2 regions of the Bradyrhizobium genosp. P genome follow, and region 2 is predicted to be linked to the other one. Evidence: predicted binding sites of a transcription regulator. Region 2 holds the regulator's gene; the other holds the start of a gene.
What was found. Region 2 encodes HrcA, which represses chaperone genes, less so after heat shock. Its sites were predicted from a motif close to GTTAGCACTCNCNNNNNGNGAGTGCTAAC; they were not measured.
Positions count from the first base shown of each region.

Region 1 (10,808 bases), 2.9 Mb from region 2:
CTCGAGCTTCAGCGACGCCTCGAACGCGGCGAGCATTCGGCCCGGCACCGTCTGGACCGAGGCCATCTGCGGCACCAACGGCCTTGGCACCGCCGCCTATCTCAAGCGCGCCATCGTGGTTCACGGGCGCGACCATTTTTTCTCGCGCTACAACAATCTCACCTGCATCGCAGCACCGATCTTCGCGCCCGATGGCGAACTGGCCGGAATACTGGATGCGTCATCGGATTGCATGTCGCGGCAGGCTCACACCCAGGCGCTCGTCGCGATGGCGGCAACCCAGATCGAGAACGGCCTGTTCCGCGAACATCACCGCGGAAATATTCTGATCGCGTTCCATAACCGCGGCGAATATCTGCACACGTTGAGCGCGGGCCTGCTGGCCGTCGACAACGAGGGCCGGATCCTGGCGGCAAACCGGGCCGCAAGCGTCCTGCTGCATGGCTTGCCGGCATCGCCGGGGCGCCGCTTCGCCGACGTCTTTCGTACGAAATTCAACGCCTTTGTCGATGAGGGCCGGCGCAAGGAACGTCAGCGCCTCGAGGACGAGGTCGGCAGCCAGTTCATCGCGACAATCGAGAACGCGCGTCAGTTCTCGATGATCCAGGCCGTCTCGCGGCCCCGGCCGCCGGCACCCAAGGACGTCCCCACCCAGTTCGTCTCCGCCGATCCGGCGATCGCAACCGTTGTCCAGCAGGTGGGCATCGCGGCCGTCCGGAAGATGCCGATCCTCATCCGCGGCGAAACCGGCACCGGCAAGGAACAACTCGCCCGCCATGCCCATGCGGCCAGTGGACGGGCCGGCCCCTTCGTCCCCGTCAATTGCGCGGCGCTTCCCGACAGCCTGATCGAGGCAGAGTTGTTCGGCTACGCCGAAGGCGCTTTTACCGGAGCCAAGAAGGGCGGGGCTGGGGGACTGTTCAAGGAAGCGGACGGCGGCACGCTCTTCCTCGACGAGATCGGCGACATGCCGGTGACGCTGCAGGCCGTGCTGCTGCGCTTTCTCGACGATTGGACCGTCCGTCCGGTCGGTGGCACCAAACGTCAGGTCGACGTTCTCCTGGTGTCTGCCACCAATGCCAATCTCGACGACTCAATCGCCAAGGGCCGGTTCCGATCGGACCTGCTGTTTCGCCTCAACACGCTGGAGGTGACGTTGCCGCCGTTGCGCGAGCGGTCCGATTTCGCCGAAATCGCCCGCCACTTGATCCAGAAGATCGATCCCTTGATGGATCTCACCGAAGGCGCGATCGATCGCCTGGCCGAACTGGATTGGGACGGAAACATCCGCGAATTGCGCAACGTTCTTTCCCGATTGTCCCTGACCGAGCCGAGAGATTTGATCGACGAGACCTCGATCGAATCGGCTCTTGTGCATTTGGGCGGCGAGCGCCTGGCTGGCAGGGTGGCGGGCAGCGGCGGACTCAAGGCCAATTTGCACGAGATTCAGCGCTCGCATGTGCTGACCGCGTATGCGGAAACCGGCAACAACATCAGCAAGACCGCACGCCGCCTCGGCGTTTCGCGCAATACGATCTATCGCGCCCTGCGCGGCAAGCAAGATTAGCCAACCGAGGCGAGGGCTCCGGGACGACGGCGCGATCTGGCTTTAACTGAAGGCGCCGACGTCGAGTTCCTCGTCGCGTTCAATTGGGAGGGTTGCCATGTTTGAACCGGAGAACAGTCTCGAAGCCCTTATGCAAGCCGCGGGAAGGGATTCCGGCATTATTCCGGCATTCTATCGCGCACTGCTGGAGACCGAAATTTATGTTCTGACACCGGAAGCGCCCATGAAGCCTGGACGCCGCCGTTCGCTTAAATTTCAAGAAGAGATCAATGTTGCGACAGTCGGCTTCCAGAACATGAGATGGCACCCCGCCTTTACATCGAAGAAGCGAATCTACGACTATATCAAGGAGCCCGAAGTGTGCCTTGGCGCCGCCGCGCGCAATCTGTTCGAGATGTTGCCTGACTCCAATTTCTGGCTCAATCCGTTGTCCGAATGCCAGAAGCCGCTGCCCGCGACCGAGATCGCCCTCCTCATGAGTGGCAAGATCTTTGACGTATCGATGAAGACCGCGCGTTAGGCGCGGTACTGGTGCAGCGCTGAACAACGCCAGCGAAGGGGGTCCGCTGGAGGAAGGACGTCATCCATCGGCGATCGATCGAATGCTCCGAGCGACCAGCCTCAACGCGCTTCTGGGTTACCGGGTTCAGCGTGCCCGTGCCGGTCACAATCGGAACCTCCACCGCTTCACCGCGCGGGACGCTGACGCGCGTGACCACGCCCGTGGTGACCGACACGTTCGGTGTTCGCACCTTGATCCGGCCAGCCGAGCAAACCGAGGTCAATCCAGGTGAAACGCCATGGTCGATGTACAAAATCTCTGGAGACGGCGTTCGATCGGATTCATTCTGATGGCACCAACGCTCGGCGTGGTCAGTGATGCGGCCGCTATCGAAAAGGTCCGTTTCCTGCGCGACGACATGGCGGCGATGGCGTGGGCCGTAGAGACTCGATTGCAGGGCGATCTCGACGCCCGGGTGATCGACCACGCCGTCCCGAGATCACGCGTCCAAGTGGACCGCTTCTTTCGCTACACGCGCTCTTCCGATGGCTCCGTCTTTCTTTGGCTGGCGCGCAAGTCAGGACAAAGCAAAGCTCCGGGCGGTCAGGCCTTCGCTTCGATATCGTTCGCGACATGAAATCGCCACCCTAGAGCGGCATTTCTGATCTTCGCGGCAAACAAAACCAGCCGGTTTGCCGGAACAGCCACGACCGCCTGTCGGAATGGCTCTCTCGAAAGGTCCCAAAGCTATTGAGAAGCTTGGTGGGCGCACCAGGGCTCGAACCTGGGACCCGCTGATTAAGAGTCAACCTCGGATTGAGAACAATCAATGACTTACCGGTCGCACCACTGGACTTATCCGGCCGAAGATGGGCGTTCGTCGCACGATGACAGAACGTCGCAACGAAATTCGTGGTAGTATTTGAGGAGACGATATCGTTAAGGCACCCCAAGAACTTTCAGGACCCGCAAAAGGGGTTATGCGTGAGCTGAGGCCACAATTTGCTGCTGGTCCGGAGGCTGAACGGCGACTAGCGTTCCGCCGTGCCCGTAGCTGGATGTCGCAAAAGACGATACCAAATTGCCCGAGCAAGCCGATATCAGCCATGTGGACGCCATCGGTCAGGGAAAGAGTTCCACCACTGTTGTCATTCTTCGGCGTATATCCGCCGGGGATGAAACGGACGGCCGCGCAGCACTTCCGACCGCCCTCGCCTCCCGCTGGATGCCCAGCCTATTTCCCGAACAGACATCCGACGCTTGATAACTTCCTAGGTCACGAGGGATGCGAGGGGCACTCGGAACGATTATGACAAAGTAAATAAACGCCGCCCCCCTGGGTTGCATGACGAAAACTTTCGTGCACTATTGGAAAATTATCTATGTCCGCCGCGGGGCCTCAGCCGCAGCTGATCGGCAGCTCTGATTTCGCGATTTGGCAAGAAATCATCAGCAACGGAAAACAGTCGACCTGAACGTGTTTCCTAGGACGTATTGCGAGTCCGAGGACGAACGACAATGGCGAGGTCAAAAAAAACAGAACGTCCTCAATTCGACCGCATAGTGGCGACATGCGCCGCGCTGGTAGTCGTCTGCTTAGGGGTATATCTGCTCGTCCGCAACGAGCCAATCGCCGATCCCAGACTGTTCCTGGTGATGCGTGTGCTGCTCAGCTTTAGCACCGCTCTTTTGGGAGCGACGATACCGGGCTTCTTGGAGGTCGGATGGTCAGGTACTGGCTTGGCAATCCGTGCCGGGGGTGCACTCGCTCTCTTCGTTCTAACGTTCTTGTACACTCCGAACCTCGTTATTGTAGAGGGCCAGAATTCACCCTCTTCGACGATCGCGCAGGGCGGCGTTGTAATTGGTCGTGACAATAACAACAGCCCAATCACTATAAATCCCGATCCTAACAAGCGATCATGTCGAGATCCAAGCCATGGCGTTGAAAAGTATGGCCGGACGCTCGCGGTTACAAGAGACTCTCCAGAAATGGGGGGCGGGCACAACCAATCAGAGTGGTGCAATAACTTGATTGGCGCACTTCGGGGAGAATTTCCTGGAGGTAGTTTCCAATCGACAGGCTCAGGTGAGCACATCAACAATCACTGCGCTCCATTCAACTGCCCCCAATACGTTTATACCTGCACAGTTCAGGTACAGGCGGACCCTGTTTATGTCGATAAGATTTCTCCCGCCTGCCGATAGCCTAGTACAGTGATTATAACTCTTTGGAAGCGTCTGGGTAGGCTCGGCCCATTTTTGCGCGGGCTTTTTCTGTCGTGAACATCCATTTGATGCGGGAGCGTGCAGCATTTCTCTGCCGTTCCCAAGCGGTGATTTCGCGGCGCAGTCGCTTGGGGTCGTCGATCCTGCGAGCGAGGCACTGTCCCCGCAAGACGCCGATCTCGATCTCAACCATGTTGAGCCAGCTTGCGTGCTTGGGAGTGAAGTGGAACTCGATCCGCCGCAAGATCCGTCTGGCTTCGGCGGGCGGAAAGGTCTGATACAGGGCGCCGGCGGAGTGGGTCGATAAGTTATCCTGCACGACCCGGATGGTCTCGGCATCGGGATAATGGATGTCGACGAAGTCACGTACGCGTTCGGCATAATCTTTTGCCGCTCGTCGCTCTGTAAGTTTGACCTTGCGCCAGGGACGATGCACGTCGAGGAGAACGAAGAGATTGACCGTCCCGTTGCGACGATACTCGTAATCGTAACGTTCGAGCCGGCCCGGCTTCATCGGGATTGGCTGAGGGACCTCGCCGATGAGTTGCACCGGACTTTCGTCGAAGCACACGACCGGCCGCTTGGGATCGGGCACCTCGGCATAGAGATCAAGCACGTCCTCCATGCGGGCGACGTATTCGCCATCGACCTGCGGAATGCACCACATATCTTTGCGCCATGGTTTGAGGTCATTTTCCGCCAGGCGTCGCCGAACCGTCTCGTGCGACAGGCTGTCGTGTTCGGTGAGATTGACTATCGCACCTGCCAGCAGCTTGAGCGTCCAGCGGGCACGGCCCTTTGGGGGGCTGGCACAGGCGGTCGCCACCAGCAAGGCTTCTTCCTTGCCCGTGAGTTTGCGCTCCGCTCCGGGACGCGGCTCTTCGCTCAGCGCCCGCTCCAGATTGCCTTCCACGAAGCGTCGCTTGGTCCGGTACACGGTCGAGCCGCTCACGCCAACGCTCCTGGCGATCTCCTCGTCGCCGGCCGCGGCATCGGCAGCCAGCAAAATCTGTGCTCGCTTGAGCTTGCGGGACGCATGCTTGCCGCCGCTAAGCAGCGCCTTGAGTTCGGTCCGCTCGACTTGGCTGAGTTCGACCCGATAGCGTACATTCATGCCTGCCTCCTTGATCGAGGCACGCACGAACAACTGAATCGGATGGCCGGCGTGAGTCCTTCGGCAAAAGCCTTCACGCCCAAACAGGGGCAGTACCTCGCCTTCATCCACCTCTATACGCGTCTGCACCGCAGACCCCCGGCGGAACCCGACATGCGAGAGTATTTTCGCGTCACCCCGCCTTCGGTTCACCAAATGGTGCTCTCGCTCGAGCGAGGCGGCCTCATCAAAAGGCAGCCCAGGACACCTCGTAGTATCGAAGTCCTCGTTGATCCCAACCACCTGCCGGAGCTAATCTGACCGCCGACCCAACCCGTCAAAATCACTGTGCAGAGCCACTAGGCCTCGCGAACCCGGCGCCATCGATTGCCTTTGCCCAAACCGCTTGGGCTTTGATGCTGGGGTCGACCTTGTTCCTCCGCATATGCTTGGAGCCGTTCGCAATCTCGCGGCATACCTTCAACTCGTCGCAGTGGAGAACTACGGCTTCCTGGAATTTCTCAAGGCCCCGCTTTATCCCGGTGGGAGTGCATTCAAAGACAAATTGAAATTTGGTTGCGAGCTTCTTACGAGTCGCACAATCATACTGCCAAAGCCAGTCGGTCATGTGCCATGTGGTGACAGCTGTATTGAACGCGTGAAACAGCGGCTCAGGAGCCGCCTCATTGTCCTTCCAAACGGACATCGAACTCATGAGGCCATTCAGCTCCCAGACCAGCTTCGTCCACATGTGTTGCGGGTGGTCCATCCCGAACACATTCGAGATTTCACTCGGCTTGGGCTGCTCAACCATAGGTACCTCCGGGGGCATCGGCCATAAGTCCTAATTTGGGCGGAATTTGGCATCGTTAACCGACGCTCGTCCCGACAGCGTCAATCCAGAACGGAAAAAGAAAAAACTTTGACCGAATCCATGGGGCACGGACTGGTGGGAGCGCATCACACAACGGGCAAGGTCGCCGGAGGCCGCCATATGGCTGGCGGTGGTCTGCGTTGCCCTCCTCATAGCTTGGGTGGCCGTGTGGATGGTCCTGGCGCTGTGCGTAAGGGGTTATTTGAACGCGCCACGGTTCGTCCAAACGCGAAAACCACCCAGATCGCTAGATCTGGAGGGTGATTGAGTTATGACGAAAGTGGTTGCGGGGATAGGATTTGAACCTATGACCTTCAGGTTATGAGCCTGACGGCTCATGCCGTGTCAACATGCCCCGGTGACCCGAGACTGATCAGGTAGTGTCAGAAAGCTTGTCAGTCCGGGACGACTCGAATTGGGATTTCTCCCTCGTCGAACCGGTCTCCGCTTTCGCCGGGAACGGAAATTCCCTCTGCAGAGACAGGCCGACAAAAACTGGCCGAGAAGATAACGGAGACCAACTCAGAGACGTGCTGGAAGCGAGAAATGCCCGATTTCCGCGCGCAGTCTGCCAGATTACTTGCGAGGGTCTACACCCTTTAACCGGGTGGTGGAGACAGAAGGGCTCGAACTGGTTGGCATCGAACCGGTCTCCGCTGCGGAGCCAGGAACGGAAATTTGCGATGCAGATAACGGGACGAAACAATAATTCGCCCCAATTTCAGCAAGACCACGCTAGCCAGAGAAATTGCCAGAGGCATAATTGCGCAGGTCTCAGGACCGAAAATCTTGCCCTCGCATCCGCGCCGATAGAACCAAAGCCGGCGCTATTCCAGCAGCGAGGGCCGGTCGCCCCTTGTATCTTGTTCCTATGAGCGTGTATACGCATGATTAGCACTCACATATTGTGACTGCCAATCCAAAATCAACAAGCAAACAAGGAGGATCGCATGAAATTCCGTCCGCTTCACGACCGCGTCGTGGTCAAACGCATCGACGCCGAAGAGAAGACTGCTGGCGGCATCCTCATTCCGGACAGTGCCAAGGAAAAGCCCTCGCAGGGCGAAATCACCGCCGTTGGCCCGGGTGGCCGCGACGAAGCTGGCAAGCTGATCCCGATCGACCTCAAGGTCGGCGACCGCGTCCTGTTCGGCAAGTGGTCCGGCACCGAGGTCAAGCTCGATGGTCAGGAACTGCTGATCATGAAGGAAAGCGACATCATGGGCGTCCTCGACGTCCCCGCCACCAAGAAGAAGGCTGCTTAAGCGCCGTCTCCCTAAAATCATCTCACAAGGATAAGCAAACATGGCGAGTAAAGAAGTTAAATTCGGCGTTGAAGCGCGGGACAAAATGTTGCGCGGCGTCGACATTCTCAACAATGCGGTAAAGGTCACGCTCGGCCCCAAGGGCCGCAACGTCGTGCTCGAGAAGTCGTTCGGCGCTCCCCGCATCACCAAGGACGGCGTCACCGTCGCCAAGGAAATCGAGCTTGAGGACAAGTTCGAAAACATGGGCGCCCAGATGGTGCGCGAAGTCGCCTCCAAGTCGGCCGACGCTGCCGGCGATGGTACCACCACCGCGACCGTGCTGGCTGCGGCCATCATTAGGGAGGGTGCCAAGTCGGTTGCCGCCGGGATGAACCCGATGGACCTGAAGCGCGGTATCGACCTGGCAGTGGATGCCGTGGTCGCGGATCTCGTCAAGAACTCCAAGAAGGTCACCTCGAACGAGGAAATCGCCCAGGTTGGCACCATTTCCGCCAATGGCGACGCCGAAATCGGGAAGTTCCTCGCAGACGCGATGAAAAAGGTCGGCAACGAGGGCGTCATCACTGTTGAAGAAGCTAAGTCGCTCGAAACCGAGCTTGAAGTCGTCGAAGGCATGCAATTCGACCGCGGCTATATCTCGCCTTACTTCGTCACTAACGCCGACAAGATGCGCGTGGAAATGGAAGATGCCTACGTTCTCATCAACGAGAAGAAGCTCTCCTCGCTGAATGAGCTGCTCCCGCTGCTCGAAGCTGTCGTGCAGAGCGGCAAGCCGCTGGTCATCATCGCAGAAGACGTCGAAGGCGAGGCGCTTGCCACCCTCGTCGTCAACCGCCTGCGTGGCGGCCTGAAGGTCGCGGCCGTCAAGGCGCCCGGCTTCGGCGATCGCCGCAAAGCGATGCTGCAGGACATCGCGGTTCTGACCGGTGGTCAGGCGATCTCGGAAGATCTCGGCATCAAGATGGAGAACGTCACGCTCGCCATGCTCGGTCGCGCCAAGAAGGTGATGATCGACAAGGAAAATACCACGATCGTCAGCGGCGCCGGCAAGAAGACCGACATCGAAGCACGCGTCAATCAGATCAAGGCGCAGATCGTGGAAACCACCTCGGACTACGACCGTGAGAAGTTGCAGGAGCGCCTGGCCAAGCTCGCAGGCGGTGTCGCGGTGATCCGCGTCGGCGGCGCTACCGAGGTTGAGGTGAAGGAGCGCAAGGACCGCGTTGATGACGCGATGCATGCGACCCGTGCGGCGGTTGAAGAAGGCATCGTGCCGGGCGGCGGCGTCGCCCTGCTGCGTGCCTCCGAGCACCTCAAGGGGCTTCGAACCAAGAACGACGACCAGAAGACCGGCGTCGAGATCGTGCGCAAGGCGTTGTCGGCTCCCGCGCGCCAGATCGCGATCAACGCAGGCGAAGACGGGTCCGTCATCGTCGGCAAGATCCTCGAGAACAAAACGTATGCTTACGGCTTCGACTCGCAGATCGGCGAATACGTCAACCTGATCTCCAAGGGCATCATCGATCCGACCAAGGTGGTTCGTGCGGCGATTCAGAACGCGGCTTCCGTGGCAGCGCTCCTGATCACCACCGAAGCCATGGTAGCTGAACTGCCGAAGAAGAACGCTGGCGGTGGCGGCATGCCTCCGGGTGGCGGCGGAATGGGCGGCATGGGCGGTATGGACTTCTAAGTCCAAGCTTTGAGGCTCGATCAAAACAACAAAGGCTCGGCAATAATGCCGGGCCTTTACGTTGCGTTCGACCGTTTGGAAACAACTCGATCTCCCTGCAGCAGACGACCGGGTGCTATCGCTTTCTCTTTTTCGCAAAAATGTCGTTCCAGTTATCCTTGTATGCTTTAGATACTGCCTTTCTGACCCTCGCCCATACCTTGCTTGAGTGCCGGAGCGTCCGGTGCGCTTTCGGTCTTGGAGGACGAATCTGGCTTGTTCTCAATCTTGCTAGTGGAATCTTCTTTCGCTTCTACAGCCGGCGATCGCTTTTTTGGGCGGAGGGTCTTTGGCCTTATCAACTGACATTGAATTTCCTTATGGGCGCATTTGCTCACTTACGGGGACACGTTTGATAAAGTCGCACAGTGTCCACTCGTCGGCGTTCCCGCAGTGTAGGATACTCGCCGGAGCGTGCCCAGTGATTGCATCGCTCATTTTCTCCGCGATATCCACGCTGTCCGCGATCCGCTGGAACAGGTGCCGCCATCCGTGCGTCGGCCCCACTTCAGGATCAGTGATGCCTTGACCGCCACTGTACGTGGCGCCCTGGCGTGCTGCGTAATCGAGCACGGAGGATACCCGCGCATTAGACTGCACACGAATAATCGCATGGTCCATGTGGCAAAAGACTGGTGTGGGCGCAAAACGAAATTCAGGTGCTGAAAAACGCCTATCCAACGAAATCAATGGGATAACACATGCATTGCGTGATCAAGGACCTCATGAACATGGCCCCGCGCTTATTCGACGTGAAAGACTGGCTATTCGAGAAAGGCTGTGACGATTAGCGCAGCGGCGCCCGGCCGGCGAGTCGCTCCTGCTCCATCATCCGCTTTACATTGTCGACGTTCTTCCGCGCATCATCAACCTCGCGCTCCGCCTCGTATTGTTCAAGCCGTTGCCGCGATACCTTCGCCTGAAACTCAGCCCACTCCTCTTTCGACATAATAGGCTTATCCATCCCATCAGCATGTTCAGGTGACTTGGTAGCCTCCATGGGAGCCCCCGCTCCTTTCACCCCCTTCGCGACTAAACCCGCGACGACCGCCTTGCAGTCGGCTACGGCACCGGCAAGATCGCATCCGTCAGATATGGGCAGTGCAGACGGAGTCACCGCCGCCACAGTTGCCGGGACGACCGGGGGATGTGCCCCAACATAGATCAATCGGAGAACGATAATGGCAGCGAGTGAACCCCACACGTACCGGTTCTTGATGAAGCGGAAGAATGAGTCGCGGCGCTCCTGCGCGTCTTTCGCAAGAACGGCCTCGCGCGTAAGTATTTGTTGACCGACGATCGGGCTATCGCGGTCCATGCGATAGACCACCCCCAAGTAAGCCAAATAAATCAAACCACCAAAAACGGTCGTGAGCGTCAAAACCCAAAAGATCAGAATCTCGTGGCCGCGCATTTTGCTCGGATTCAACATTACGTTTGATCCAGTGTTGAAGGGATACCGTTCTACCCAAATAGAATGTCTGGCATATCGAGATTGAATGTTTCTCAACTGGCTTGGTAAAAAATCGCTTTCACTATTCAGTTT
Region 1 covers NZ_CP188195.1:3,054,703-3,065,510, reverse strand. The annotation lists gene ACP2YO_RS14755 (sigma-54-dependent Fis family transcriptional regulator) at 1-1,567, shown strand, start outside; gene ACP2YO_RS14750 (SseB family protein) at 1,665-2,087, shown strand; gene ACP2YO_RS14745 (hypothetical protein) at 2,368-2,706, shown strand; gene ACP2YO_RS14740 (IS630 family transposase) at 4,291-5,412, opposite strand; gene ACP2YO_RS14735 (hypothetical protein) at 5,735-6,205, opposite strand; gene ACP2YO_RS14730 (co-chaperone GroES) at 7,216-7,530, shown strand; gene groL (chaperonin GroEL) at 7,571-9,223, shown strand; gene ACP2YO_RS14720 (hypothetical protein) at 10,050-10,694, opposite strand.
Region 1: the regulator HrcA is predicted to act here: its motif matches at 7,156-7,184, upstream of ACP2YO_RS14730 (co-chaperone GroES).

Region 2 (10,808 bases):
GAGCAGGTGGTGCCGATCATCAACAAGATCGCCAAGAGCTTCGCCAATGTGGTGATGACGCAGGACTGGCACACGCCCGGACACGTCTCTTTTGCCTCGGCCCATTCCGGCAAGAAGCCATTCGAGACGATCGACCTCGCCTATGGCAAGCAAGTGCTGTGGCCGGACCACTGCGTGCAGGGCACCGACGGCGCCTCGCTGTCGAAAGACCTCGCAATCCCGCAAGCCGAGTTGATCATCCGCAAGGGTTTTCACCAGGACGTCGACAGCTACTCCGCCTTCACCGAGGCCGACGGCAAGACGACCACCGGACTTGCGCCCTATCTCAAGGCGCGCAACGTCAAGCGCGTCTTCATCGCGGGACTTGCCACCGATTTCTGCGTGGCGTGGACCGCGCTGGACGGGCGCAAGGCCGGCTTCGAAACCTATGTGGTGGAAGACGCCTGCCGCGGCATCGACACGCAAGGGTCGCTTGCGAAGGCCTGGGCCGACATGGCCAAGGCCGGCGTCAAGCGCATCCAGTCATCGGACATCGCTTAAGTTTCCTGGCTTGAGGTTTCTTGGCGCAAGCCTTTCGCGCGTAAGGTCTTTCGCGCGAAGTCACGGCGATCAGGCCGTGAAGTCGGCACCCGGAGCGGCCTTGGCGCCGCCCTTGGAGACCCCCACCAGCGCCGGGCGCAAAATGCGCTCGCCGATCATGTAGCCGGCCTGCATGACCTGCACCACCGTGCCTGATGGCACCGACGGGTCGGGCACTTCGTACATCGCCTGCTGGAAGTTCGGATCGAACTTCTCGCCGATCGGGTCGAACTTCTTCACGCCGTTCTTCTCCAGCGCGTTGAGCAGTGAGCGCTCGGTCAGCTCGACGCCTTCGATCAATGCCTTCAGGCCGGGATCGGCGGCTTCCTTGGTCTCGGCCGGAACCGCATCGAGTGCACGCTGCAGATTGTCGGCGATATCGAGCACGTCGCGGGCGAAGCCGGTGATCCCATAGGTCTTGGCGTCGGCGACCTCGCGGCGGGTGCGCTGACGGAGATTCTCCATCTCGGCCAGCGTGCGCAGCGTCTTGTCGCGCGCCTCAGCCAGTTCCTTGCTCAAGGCTTCCGCCGATCCGACTTCCGGATCGTCGGGCATGATGTAGGGCTTGGAGGTCACAGGCTCGCCCGTCGGAGCCGGATTCTCGGTATTGTCATTGGTCCGGTTCGGATCGGTCATGGCTTGCCTTCTCGAAAAACGCGCGCGGTTCAAATCTTGGGGATTGGCTGGCCCGGATATCGTGCTTTGAGCGGCGAAAATCAAGCGCCACATAGCGGTTTCGAGCGAAGTGGCCTCCGGTTCGCGTGAAGAAAACGCGTCAAATGGAAACGAACTTCCGTCCGGTCAGCCACCCAGGATCTTGCTGACAATGCGCGCGGCGTAATCAACCGTCGGGATCACCCTGGCATAATTCAGCCGCGTCGGGCCGATCACGCCGAGGACGCCGACGATCCGGCCATGGGCATCGCTGTAAGGCGCGATAATGGTCGAGGAACCCGACAGCGAGAACAGCTTGTTCTCCGAGCCGATGAAGATCCGTACCCCCTCACCGCGCTCGGCGCGACCCAGCAGGTCAATCACGCCACGCTTGGTCTCGAGATCATCAAACAGCGACTTGATGCGCTCGAGATCGTCGAGCGCATGCAGATCCTCCAGCAGATTGGCGTGGCCGCGCACGATCAGCTGCCGGGCTTCGCTCTCGCCGCCGGACCAGCTCGCGATGCCGGCCGTCACGACCTTCTGCGTCAGTTGATCGAGCTCGGCGCGGTTCTGCGTCAAGGCGGTCTCGAGCTCGAGGCGCGCTTCGGCCAGGGTCCGGCCGCGAATCCGCGCGTTGAGGAAATTGGTCGCTTCGATCAGCGCCGAGGAGGGAACGCCCGGCGGCAGCGCCAGCACCCGATTCTCGACCTGACCGTCTTCAGCGACCAGCACGACCAGCGCCTTCTCCGGTTCCAGCCGGACGAATTCGATGTGCTTCAACCGCGCGTTCGATTTTGGCGTCAGCACCACCGCTGCCGCACGGGTCAGCCCCGACAGCCGGGTCAGCGCTTCGCCAAGCGCCGCCTCGACCGATTGTGCACGGCCGACGGAGGCAAGCTGGGTCTGGATCGATTGGCGCTCCGCCTCGGTGAGATCGCCCACCTGCATCAGCGCGTCGACGAAAAAGCGCAGGCCGAGTTCGGTCGGCAGCCGGCCGGCCGATGTGTGCGGCGCGTAGATCAGCCCGAGCTGCTCGAGGTCCGACATCACGTTGCGGACCGATGCCGGCGACAGGGGCAGCGCGATCAGGCGCGAGATGTTGCGCGAGCCGACAGGCTCGCCGGTCGCCAGATAGCTTTCGACGATTTGACGAAAAATGTCGCGCGAACGCTCGTTGAGCTGGGCAAGCCCCGCATGCGGCGTGATCAGGCTGATCGGGTCGTGGTGAGCCACGTTCTACTCCCTCACAATTGCCCCCAATCTGTCGATCCGCGAGGCCCGTGACAAGCACGCATTCACCCCCGCAGGCCGGGCCGAAAACCCTTGCCGCTGCCGCTTCCCCCTCCTACAAGCACGCCTTGAGCATGATCGGGACGAACAGGAACCGGTTTTTCCGAAAAGATCATGCTGAAACAAAGTGTTAGAGCGCGATGACGATTCAAGGATAGGTCGTCACGCTCCGACTGCTTCTCTCGGATTTTCGGAGGATTCCCATGCGGCCAAGCCGCCGTGCGCCCGATGAACTGCGTCCCGTGTCGCTGGAACGCGGCGTCGTCAAATATGCCGAGGGCTCCTGCATGGTGAAATTCGGCGACACCCATGTGCTGGTGACCGCCACGCTCGAGGAGCGGCTGCCGCCATGGCTGAAGGGCCAGGGCCGCGGCTGGGTCACCGCCGAATATGGCATGCTGCCGCGTGCCACGCTGGAGCGAACCCGCCGCGAGGCCTCCGCCGGCAAGCAGGGCGGCCGCACCGTCGAGATTCAGCGGCTGATCGGCCGCTCGCTGCGCGCCGCGGTCGATTTGGAAGCGCTCGGCGAGCGCCAGATCACCGTCGATTGCGATGTCATCCAGGCCGACGGCGGCACCCGTACCGCCTCGATCACCGGCGCCTGGGTGGCGCTTGCGGATTGCATCAACTGGATGAAGACCCGCAACATGCTGAAGGCCAACGTGCTGCGCGACAACGTGGCGGCGATTTCATGCGGTATCTACAAGGGCACGCCGGTGCTCGACCTCGACTATGCCGAGGACTCCGAGGCCGACACCGACGCCAATTTCGTCATGACCGGCGACGGCCGCATCATCGAGGTGCAGGGCACCGCCGAGAAGACGCCGTTCTCGCAGGACGAATTCCTGGCGCTGATGGCGCTCGCCCGCAGAGGTGTCGCGCGTCTGGTCGACTTGCAAAAGATCGCGGTCGCGTAGTCAGATTGGCCATGCACCGCCGAATCACCGGAAAGCTCGTCATCGCCACCCACAATCCCGGCAAACTCGCCGAGATGCGGGAGCTGCTGGCGCCTTACGGGGTGGAAGCGGTGTCGGCCGGTGAGCTTGGCCTCGCCGAGCCCGAGGAGACCGGCAACAGCTTTCGCGCCAATGCCGTGATCAAGGCTATCGCTGCAGCGAAGGCAACCGGATTGCCGGCCTTTGCCGACGATTCCGGCCTCGTGGTCGACGCGCTCGACGGCGCACCCGGTATCTATTCGGCGCGCTGGGCCGGCGAGAGCAAGGACTTCATGGCGGCGATGACCCAGATCGAGCGCCTGTTGCAGGAGCGCGGCGCCACCACGCCGGACAAGCGCAGGGCGCATTTCGTCTCCGCGCTGTGTGTGGCCTGGCCCGACGATCATCTCGAAGAGGTCGAGGCCCGGGTCGATGGAACTTTCGTCTGGCCGCCGCGCGGCACTGCCGGCTTCGGCTACGATCCGGCCTTTCTGCCCGACGGACACGCGCGTACCTTCGGTGAAATGACCAGCATCGAGAAGCACGGCCTGCCGCCGATCGGGCTCGGCCTGTCACATCGCGCCCGCGCCTTCGTGAAGCTCGCGGAGATCTGCCTTGAGCCACGCTGAACGAAGGGCATTCGGCGTCTACGTGCACTGGCCGTTCTGCCTGTCGAAATGCCCATATTGCGATTTCAACAGCCATGTCCGGCACGCGCCCGTCGACGAGGAGCGCTTCGTACGCGCGTTCGCCCGCGAGATCGAGACCACCGCGGCCCGCGTGCCGGGGCGCGAGGTGTCATCGATCTTCCTCGGTGGCGGCACGCCGTCGTTGATGCAGCCGCAGACTGTCGGCGCGGTGCTCGATGCAATCGGCAAGCATTGGTCGGTCGCTGATGACGTCGAGGTCACGCTCGAGGCCAATCCGACCAGCGTCGAGGCGACACGCTTTCGCGGCTACCGCACGGCAGGGGTCAATCGCGTATCGCTCGGCGTGCAGGCGCTCGACGATGCCTCACTGAAGGCGCTTGGACGCCTGCACACCGCACGCGAGGCGCTCGATGCAGTTGCGATCGCACGCACCGCCTTCGACCGTTACTCCTTCGACCTGATCTATGCCCGCCCCGGCCAGACGCCGCAGATGTGGTCGAGCGAATTGAAGCAGGCGATCTCGGAAGCCGCCGAGCATTTGTCGCTCTATCAGCTGACGATCGAGGAAGGCACGCCGTTCTTCGGATTGCACGCCGCGGGCAAGCTGCAGACGCCGGACGAATCGACCGCGCGTGCACTCTACGACGTGACCCAGGAGGTCTGCGCGCGCGAGGGACTGCCGGCCTACGAGATTTCCAATCACGCGCGCGCCGGCGCAGAGTGCAAGCACAACCTCGTCTACTGGCGCGGCGATGAATATGCCGGCGTCGGGCCGGGCGCGCATGGTCGGCTTGATATCAATGGTGTCAGGCACGCGACCGCAACGGACAAGCGCCCCGAGGCGTGGCTGCTGCGCGTCGAGGAACGCGGCCACGGTGTCATGACCGACGATTGCCTCAACAGCGAGGAGCGGGCCGACGAATTCCTGCTGATGGGGCTGCGGCTCGCGGAGGGGATCGATCCGAAGCGCTATGCGGCGCTCTCCGGCCGCCAGCTCGATCCGCACCGGATCGCCACGCTGCGCGAGGAAGGCGCGATCGCCGTCGACCCCGACGGACGGTTGCGCGTGACGAAATCAGGCTTCCCGGTGCTCGACGCCGTGGTCGCCGATTTGGCTGCTTAAGCGCCAAAACTCTTCGGCGATCCGGCAACCGGCGTGCCGCCGCCCGATGCCACCTTCATGACCGCAAGGCCGCGTTCGTTGGTCCCGTCAGCGCGAAAGCGGAACAGGCCGTCGATGCCGGCAAAGCCGGACGGATTGGTCAGGGTTTCCGGCGAAAAGCGCTGTGCGCCTTGCGTACGCGCAAGCGCTGCAACCAGAGCCACCGCGTCATAGGCAAGCGTCGCGGTGCGCACCGGCTCGCCGCCGAACTTGGTGCGGTAGCGGTTGGCGAAGCTGCGGAAACCGGCCGGGTCGGGCGCGGCATAGAGGCCGCCCTGCAGGACCGGGCTTGCGAACACGCGGGGATTGTCCCACAGCCCCGTCCCGAGCAGTTGGATGTTGTGCAGATTGGAGCCCGCCGCGGTCAGCGCATCGGCGGTCGCGACCACCGAATCACCATCATCGGCGAGCAGCAGCGCGTCGGCCTGGCCGAGCGCCTGCGCCACCGTCCGCGCCGGCGTCGCGCGATCGGCGCCATATTTCTCGAATGCAACGACGCGTCCGTTCTTGCGGCCGACCGCCTGCTTGAACGCGGCCTCGACCACGTTGCCATAGGCATTGTCGGGCACCATCGCTGCAAATGACCGTTTCCCGATGCCGGTGGCATAATCGACGATGCGATTGATGTCGGATTCCGGCAGAAAGCTCAGAAGATAGACGCCGCGCGAGGCCACGCTCGAATCGGTCGAGAAGGCGATCACCGACGTGCCGCGTGTCCGTGTCAGCTGCGCAGTGGCCGGCACCGAGCCCGCAAACAACGGCCCCAGAATGATCTCGGCCCCCTCGGACAGCGCCTGCTGGGTTCCTTGCGCCGCGCCCTGCGGGCTGCCGCCGTCATCCTTGATCAGGAGCTGGATGTTCGGGTTCTGAAATTCCGCCAGTGCCATTTCGGCGGCGTTCCGCATCGACTGTGCGGCGACGCCGGCGTTGCCGGACGCCGACAGCGGCAGGATCAGGCCGACCTTGACCTGCCCGGTGCCGACCGCCTGCGGTTGCTGCTGGGGACCGGCGGGACCCGCGTCCTGACCGCCGAACTGGCTCAGACTCTGCTGGATGCCGGAGCAGGCCGACAGCAGCGGCGCGCCAATGATGAGGCCAAGCGCTGTCCGCCGGGTCGCGCCCGACGGCGGGGACGTGCGGTTATGCGGGCCTGCCATCGTCTCTCTTCTCTTGACCGACCGTGATCGGCCAGGATTCCATCCAGCCTGATGAGGGGGGTGGATTTGGGCATATTGTCGGCGAATAGTTAACCAAAACAAAAGGATTATGGCCTCACCGCGCCGGGGCCGGGGCCTCCTTTTTTCGGCGCCGCAGTAAACTCTTCGGCCAGCTCCCTCGGGATGTTGGCGAAAGCACTGCCATCCCTCTAGATTGGTATGATGCGCGCAAAAGCCAGCTCCCTCCACAATTCCGATGCCACGACCGGTCCCGCGGACCGGACCTTTTCCATTGGCGGTCAGGTGCTGACGGCCTCCAAGGCGACGCCCGGGCTGCATCTGGTGGCGACGCCGATCGGCAATCTCGGCGATATCACCCTGCGCGCACTGGAGACGCTGGCCGGCGTCGACATCATCGCCTGCGAGGACACCAGGATCACCCGCCGGCTGACCGAGCGTTACGCGATCACAGCCGAGCTGAAGCCCTATCACGAGCACAACGCCGCGCAGGCGCGGCCAAAGATCCTGGAACGGCTGGCGCAGGGTGCCTCGATCGCGCTGGTCTCGGATGCCGGCACGCCGCTGATCTCGGATCCCGGCTTCAAGCTGGTGCGCGAGGTCTGCGCCGCCGGACACCAGGTGATCGCGGTGCCCGGACCGTCTTCGGTGCTGACAGCGCTGTCGGTTGCGGCGCTACCGACCGACCGGTTCTTCTTCGAAGGGTTCTTGCCGGCAAAGGAACATGCGCGGCGCGCGCGGCTCACCGAACTCGCCAGGATCGATTCGACGCTCGTGATGTTCGAGTCGGGCAATCGTGTGCAGGACAGTTTGCGCGATCTCGCCGCGATCATGGGCGCGCGCGACGCCGCGATCTGCCGCGAGCTGACTAAGCTGCACGAGGATATCCAGCGCGCCCCGCTCGCCGAGCTTGCGGCGCGCGCGGACACGCTTGAGACGCGCGGCGAGTTCGTACTCGTGGTCAGTCCGCCCGCAGACGATGCCGGCGTGATGGGCCAGGATGCGCTGGACGATCTGTTGCGTGCATCGCTTGTGCGCAGCAGCGTCAAGGATGCGGTGGCGCATGCGGTCGAATTGTCGGGACGGCCACGCCGCGAGGTCTATGCCCGCGCGCTGGAGATCGCCAAGGACGTCAGGGGCGACGATGGCGAAGACTGACAGCGCCTCGCCGGAACGTGTCGCGGCATTCCGCACCGGCCTCTCCGCCGAGAGCCGCGCCGCTGTTTATCTAATGGCCAAGGGCTATCGCATCCTGGCCAAGCGCTTCCGCACGCCTTATGGCGAGATCGATCTGGTGGCACGCCGGCGTAATCTGATCGCCTTCATCGAGGTCAAGGCCCGGGCCAGCCTCGATGACGCCGCCTATGCGGTGACGCCGCGCCAGCAGCGGCGCATCATCGATGCCGCCCAGGCCTGGCTGATGACGCATCCCGAGCATGCCGAATTTGATCTCAGATTCGACGCCGTCCTGATTGCGCCGAAGAGCTTGCCGCGCCATCTGTTAGCGGCATTCGACGCAAGCACTTGAAGAACTCCCTCCAGACCTCGCGGGACACGCCCCCATGACTTTGAACGTCGCCGTCCAGATGGACCCCATCGCGCGCATCAACATCCGCGGCGATTCGACCTTCGCGCTGCTGCTCGAGGCACAGAAGCGCGGCCACAGCCTCTCCTATTACACGCCGGACAAACTGTCGCTGCGCGGCGAGGAGCTGGTCGCACCGCTGCAACCTCTCACCGTGCGCGACGAGATCGGCGATCACTTCACCCTGGGCGAGCCGAAGCGCGCGCCGCTCAATGCCTTCGACGTCGTGCTGCTGCGGCAGGACCCGCCGTTCGACCTCGCCTACATCACCTCGACCCATTTCCTCGAGCGCATCCATCCGAAGACGCTGGTCGTCAACAACCCGGCCAGCGTGCGCAACGCACCGGAAAAGCTGTTCGTGATGAACTTCCCGCAGCTGATGCCGCCGACACTGATCTCGCGCGACCTCGACGAGATCAACGCGTTCCGCGATCAACACGGCGCCGTCGTCATGAAGCCGTTGCACGGCCATGGCGGCGCCGCGGTGTTTCGCGTCTTGCCGCAGGACATGAATTTCGGCTCGCTGTTCGACATGTTCTCGGTCACCTTCAAGGAACCGTGGGTGATCCAGCGCTTCCTTCCCGAGGTCAAGCATGGCGACAAGCGCATCATCCTGGTCGACGGCGAGTTCGCCGGCGCCGTCAACCGCGTGCCGGCCGCGGACGATCTGCGCTCGAACATGGTGCGCGGCGGCGCGGCCAAGGCGACCGAGCTGTCGGACCGCGAGCGCGAAATCTGCGCGACGCTCGCCCCGGCGCTGCGCGAGCGCGGGCTATTGTTCGTCGGCATCGACGTGATCGACTGCAATCTCACCGAGATCAACGTCACCTCGCCGACCGGTATCCGCGCGATCCAGCGGCTTAACGGCCCCGACGTTGCAGCGAAGATCTGGGATACGATCGAGGCCAAGCGCGCCGCGAGATAGGTACCCGCGTCGCCACAAGCGTTCCCGTAATGTTCTTGCGCTTTGCACCCGGTTCCGCTACCTTCGATGGCGGAAGATGGGGGTGGCATGGTCCAGCGCGTTTCGACCGTTGCGTTCGAGGGGATTGAGGCCCGCGCGGTCGACGTGCAAGTGCAGGTCGTGCCCGGACTGCCGGCCTTTGCCATCGTTGGACTGCCGGACAAGGCGGTGTCGGAGGCGCGGGAACGGGTTCGTTCTGCGCTGATCGCCTCTGGCCTGGCGCTGCCCGCCCGCCGGATCATCGTCAATCTCGCCCCGGCCGACCTGCCAAAGGAAGGCAGCCATTACGACCTGCCGATCGCGCTCGGGCTGATGGCCGCGATCGGGGCGATCCCGCCCGATGCGCTGAGCGGCTTCACCGTGCTCGGCGAACTCGGGCTTGACGGCTCGCTCGCACCGGTGGCGGGCGTGCTGCCGGCCGCGATCGGCGCCAATTCGCGCGGCGAGGGGCTGATCTGCCCGGCGGCGTGCGGCTCGGAGGCGGCCTGGGCCAGTCCGGACATCCAGATCATCGCAGCGCAGTCCCTGATCCAGATCGCCAATCACTTCAAGGGCACGCAGCTCCTGTCGCGCCCGCAGCCAAAGGTGCACGAGCGCGAGGCAACGCTCTTAGACCTGCGCGACATCAAGGGCCAGGAAAGTGCCAAGCGCGCGCTCGAGATCGCAGCCGCCGGCGGACATCATCTCTTCAGGTGATTTCGTCAATGGGAAATAGGTCCCTCCAAGTGCCGGGCGCCGTTTTGACGATCCCGAGGCTTTCAGATTCAATGCTCCGGATGTGATGGCCCAAACGCAAGAGGCCCGGCGTGATGCCGAGCCCCCATCTTGTATCAGCCGCGCGGTGAGCTACTTGCCTGACTGCAGTTCTCGCAAAACCTCCACCAAGGTCTGCGGGTAGATGCGCAGCGCGTCATAGGCCGCTTCCGAACGCCCCATGACCATGGGGTCGCTATTGTGGGCCCTGAACTGATTGACGGTGCGGAGAACCATTTCCTCTTCACGGAAGCGACTGGGCTTCTTGAGAGACCACTGCCCGCCAGCATCCTTGACTGCGAACTCGCTCTGCGCGGCCAACAACGGGAAGATGATGCCGGGCGATACCCACGCCACCTTGTTGGTGTCGTCGCGGCGAACCGCCCTGCCCCCCTTCTTGGTTTCGCCCCAGATCTGATGCCCATTCCATGCCGGATGGGTTTCCCACTTCCGGTACTCCTGCAGCGCGTACGGAGCAATCTGCACGGTGAAATCGTATTTCGCCCGCGCAGCTGCGTCTGTCTTCTTATCGTCATGCCACGTGCAGAAGTTCGTAAGGCATTGCTCAGGGTTCTTGTACGCCCTCAGTTTTTCTGCGGCCGAGTAATTGCCCGAGACAGATGACGGCATCAGCAACCGCGTCAGCTGGAGGACGCGACGGGTGTCAATGACATCTTCGTCGTCGCTTTCCGCCTTGCGGATCTTGGCACCCGGAAGCACCCGCCGAATGCTCTTCTCCAAATCGTCAAGCTGGTGCCGCGCCCCGGCCTCGGTCAGGCTCTTGATGGGGGTTGCGATGTTCCGGGCGATGGCGGTCTCAGTCACCTCGCTCGCATCGGGGTCTACGATGATTGATGCCCTAACGTAGAACAAGGGCTCTTCGTCTTCGTCGAAACCCTCGGTCTCGACCAACTCGTCATGGTAGGCCTTAATCTCACCTTGGGACTGCGCGCCGTTGATAATGCTCGGGTCCAGCAGGGAAATGTACTTGCCGTTGTCGTCTACTGTAATTGCGGCGGCGGTAATGACAAACCCGCTGTTGCGAACGATAAACCGCT
Region 2 covers NZ_CP188195.1:190,824-201,631, forward strand. The annotation lists gene pncA (bifunctional nicotinamidase/pyrazinamidase) at 1-540, shown strand, start outside; gene grpE (nucleotide exchange factor GrpE) at 610-1,215, opposite strand; gene hrcA (heat-inducible transcriptional repressor HrcA) at 1,381-2,469, opposite strand; gene rph (ribonuclease PH) at 2,730-3,443, shown strand; gene rdgB (RdgB/HAM1 family non-canonical purine NTP pyrophosphatase) at 3,455-4,090, shown strand; gene hemW (radical SAM family heme chaperone HemW) at 4,077-5,234, shown strand; gene ACP2YO_RS00980 (penicillin-binding protein activator) at 5,231-6,430, opposite strand; gene rsmI (16S rRNA (cytidine(1402)-2'-O)-methyltransferase) at 6,653-7,606, shown strand; gene ACP2YO_RS00990 (YraN family protein) at 7,593-7,976, shown strand; gene gshB (glutathione synthase) at 8,011-8,958, shown strand; partial or broken gene ACP2YO_RS01000 (magnesium chelatase domain-containing protein) at 9,046-9,684, shown strand; gene ACP2YO_RS01005 (AIPR family protein) at 9,844-10,808, opposite strand, start outside.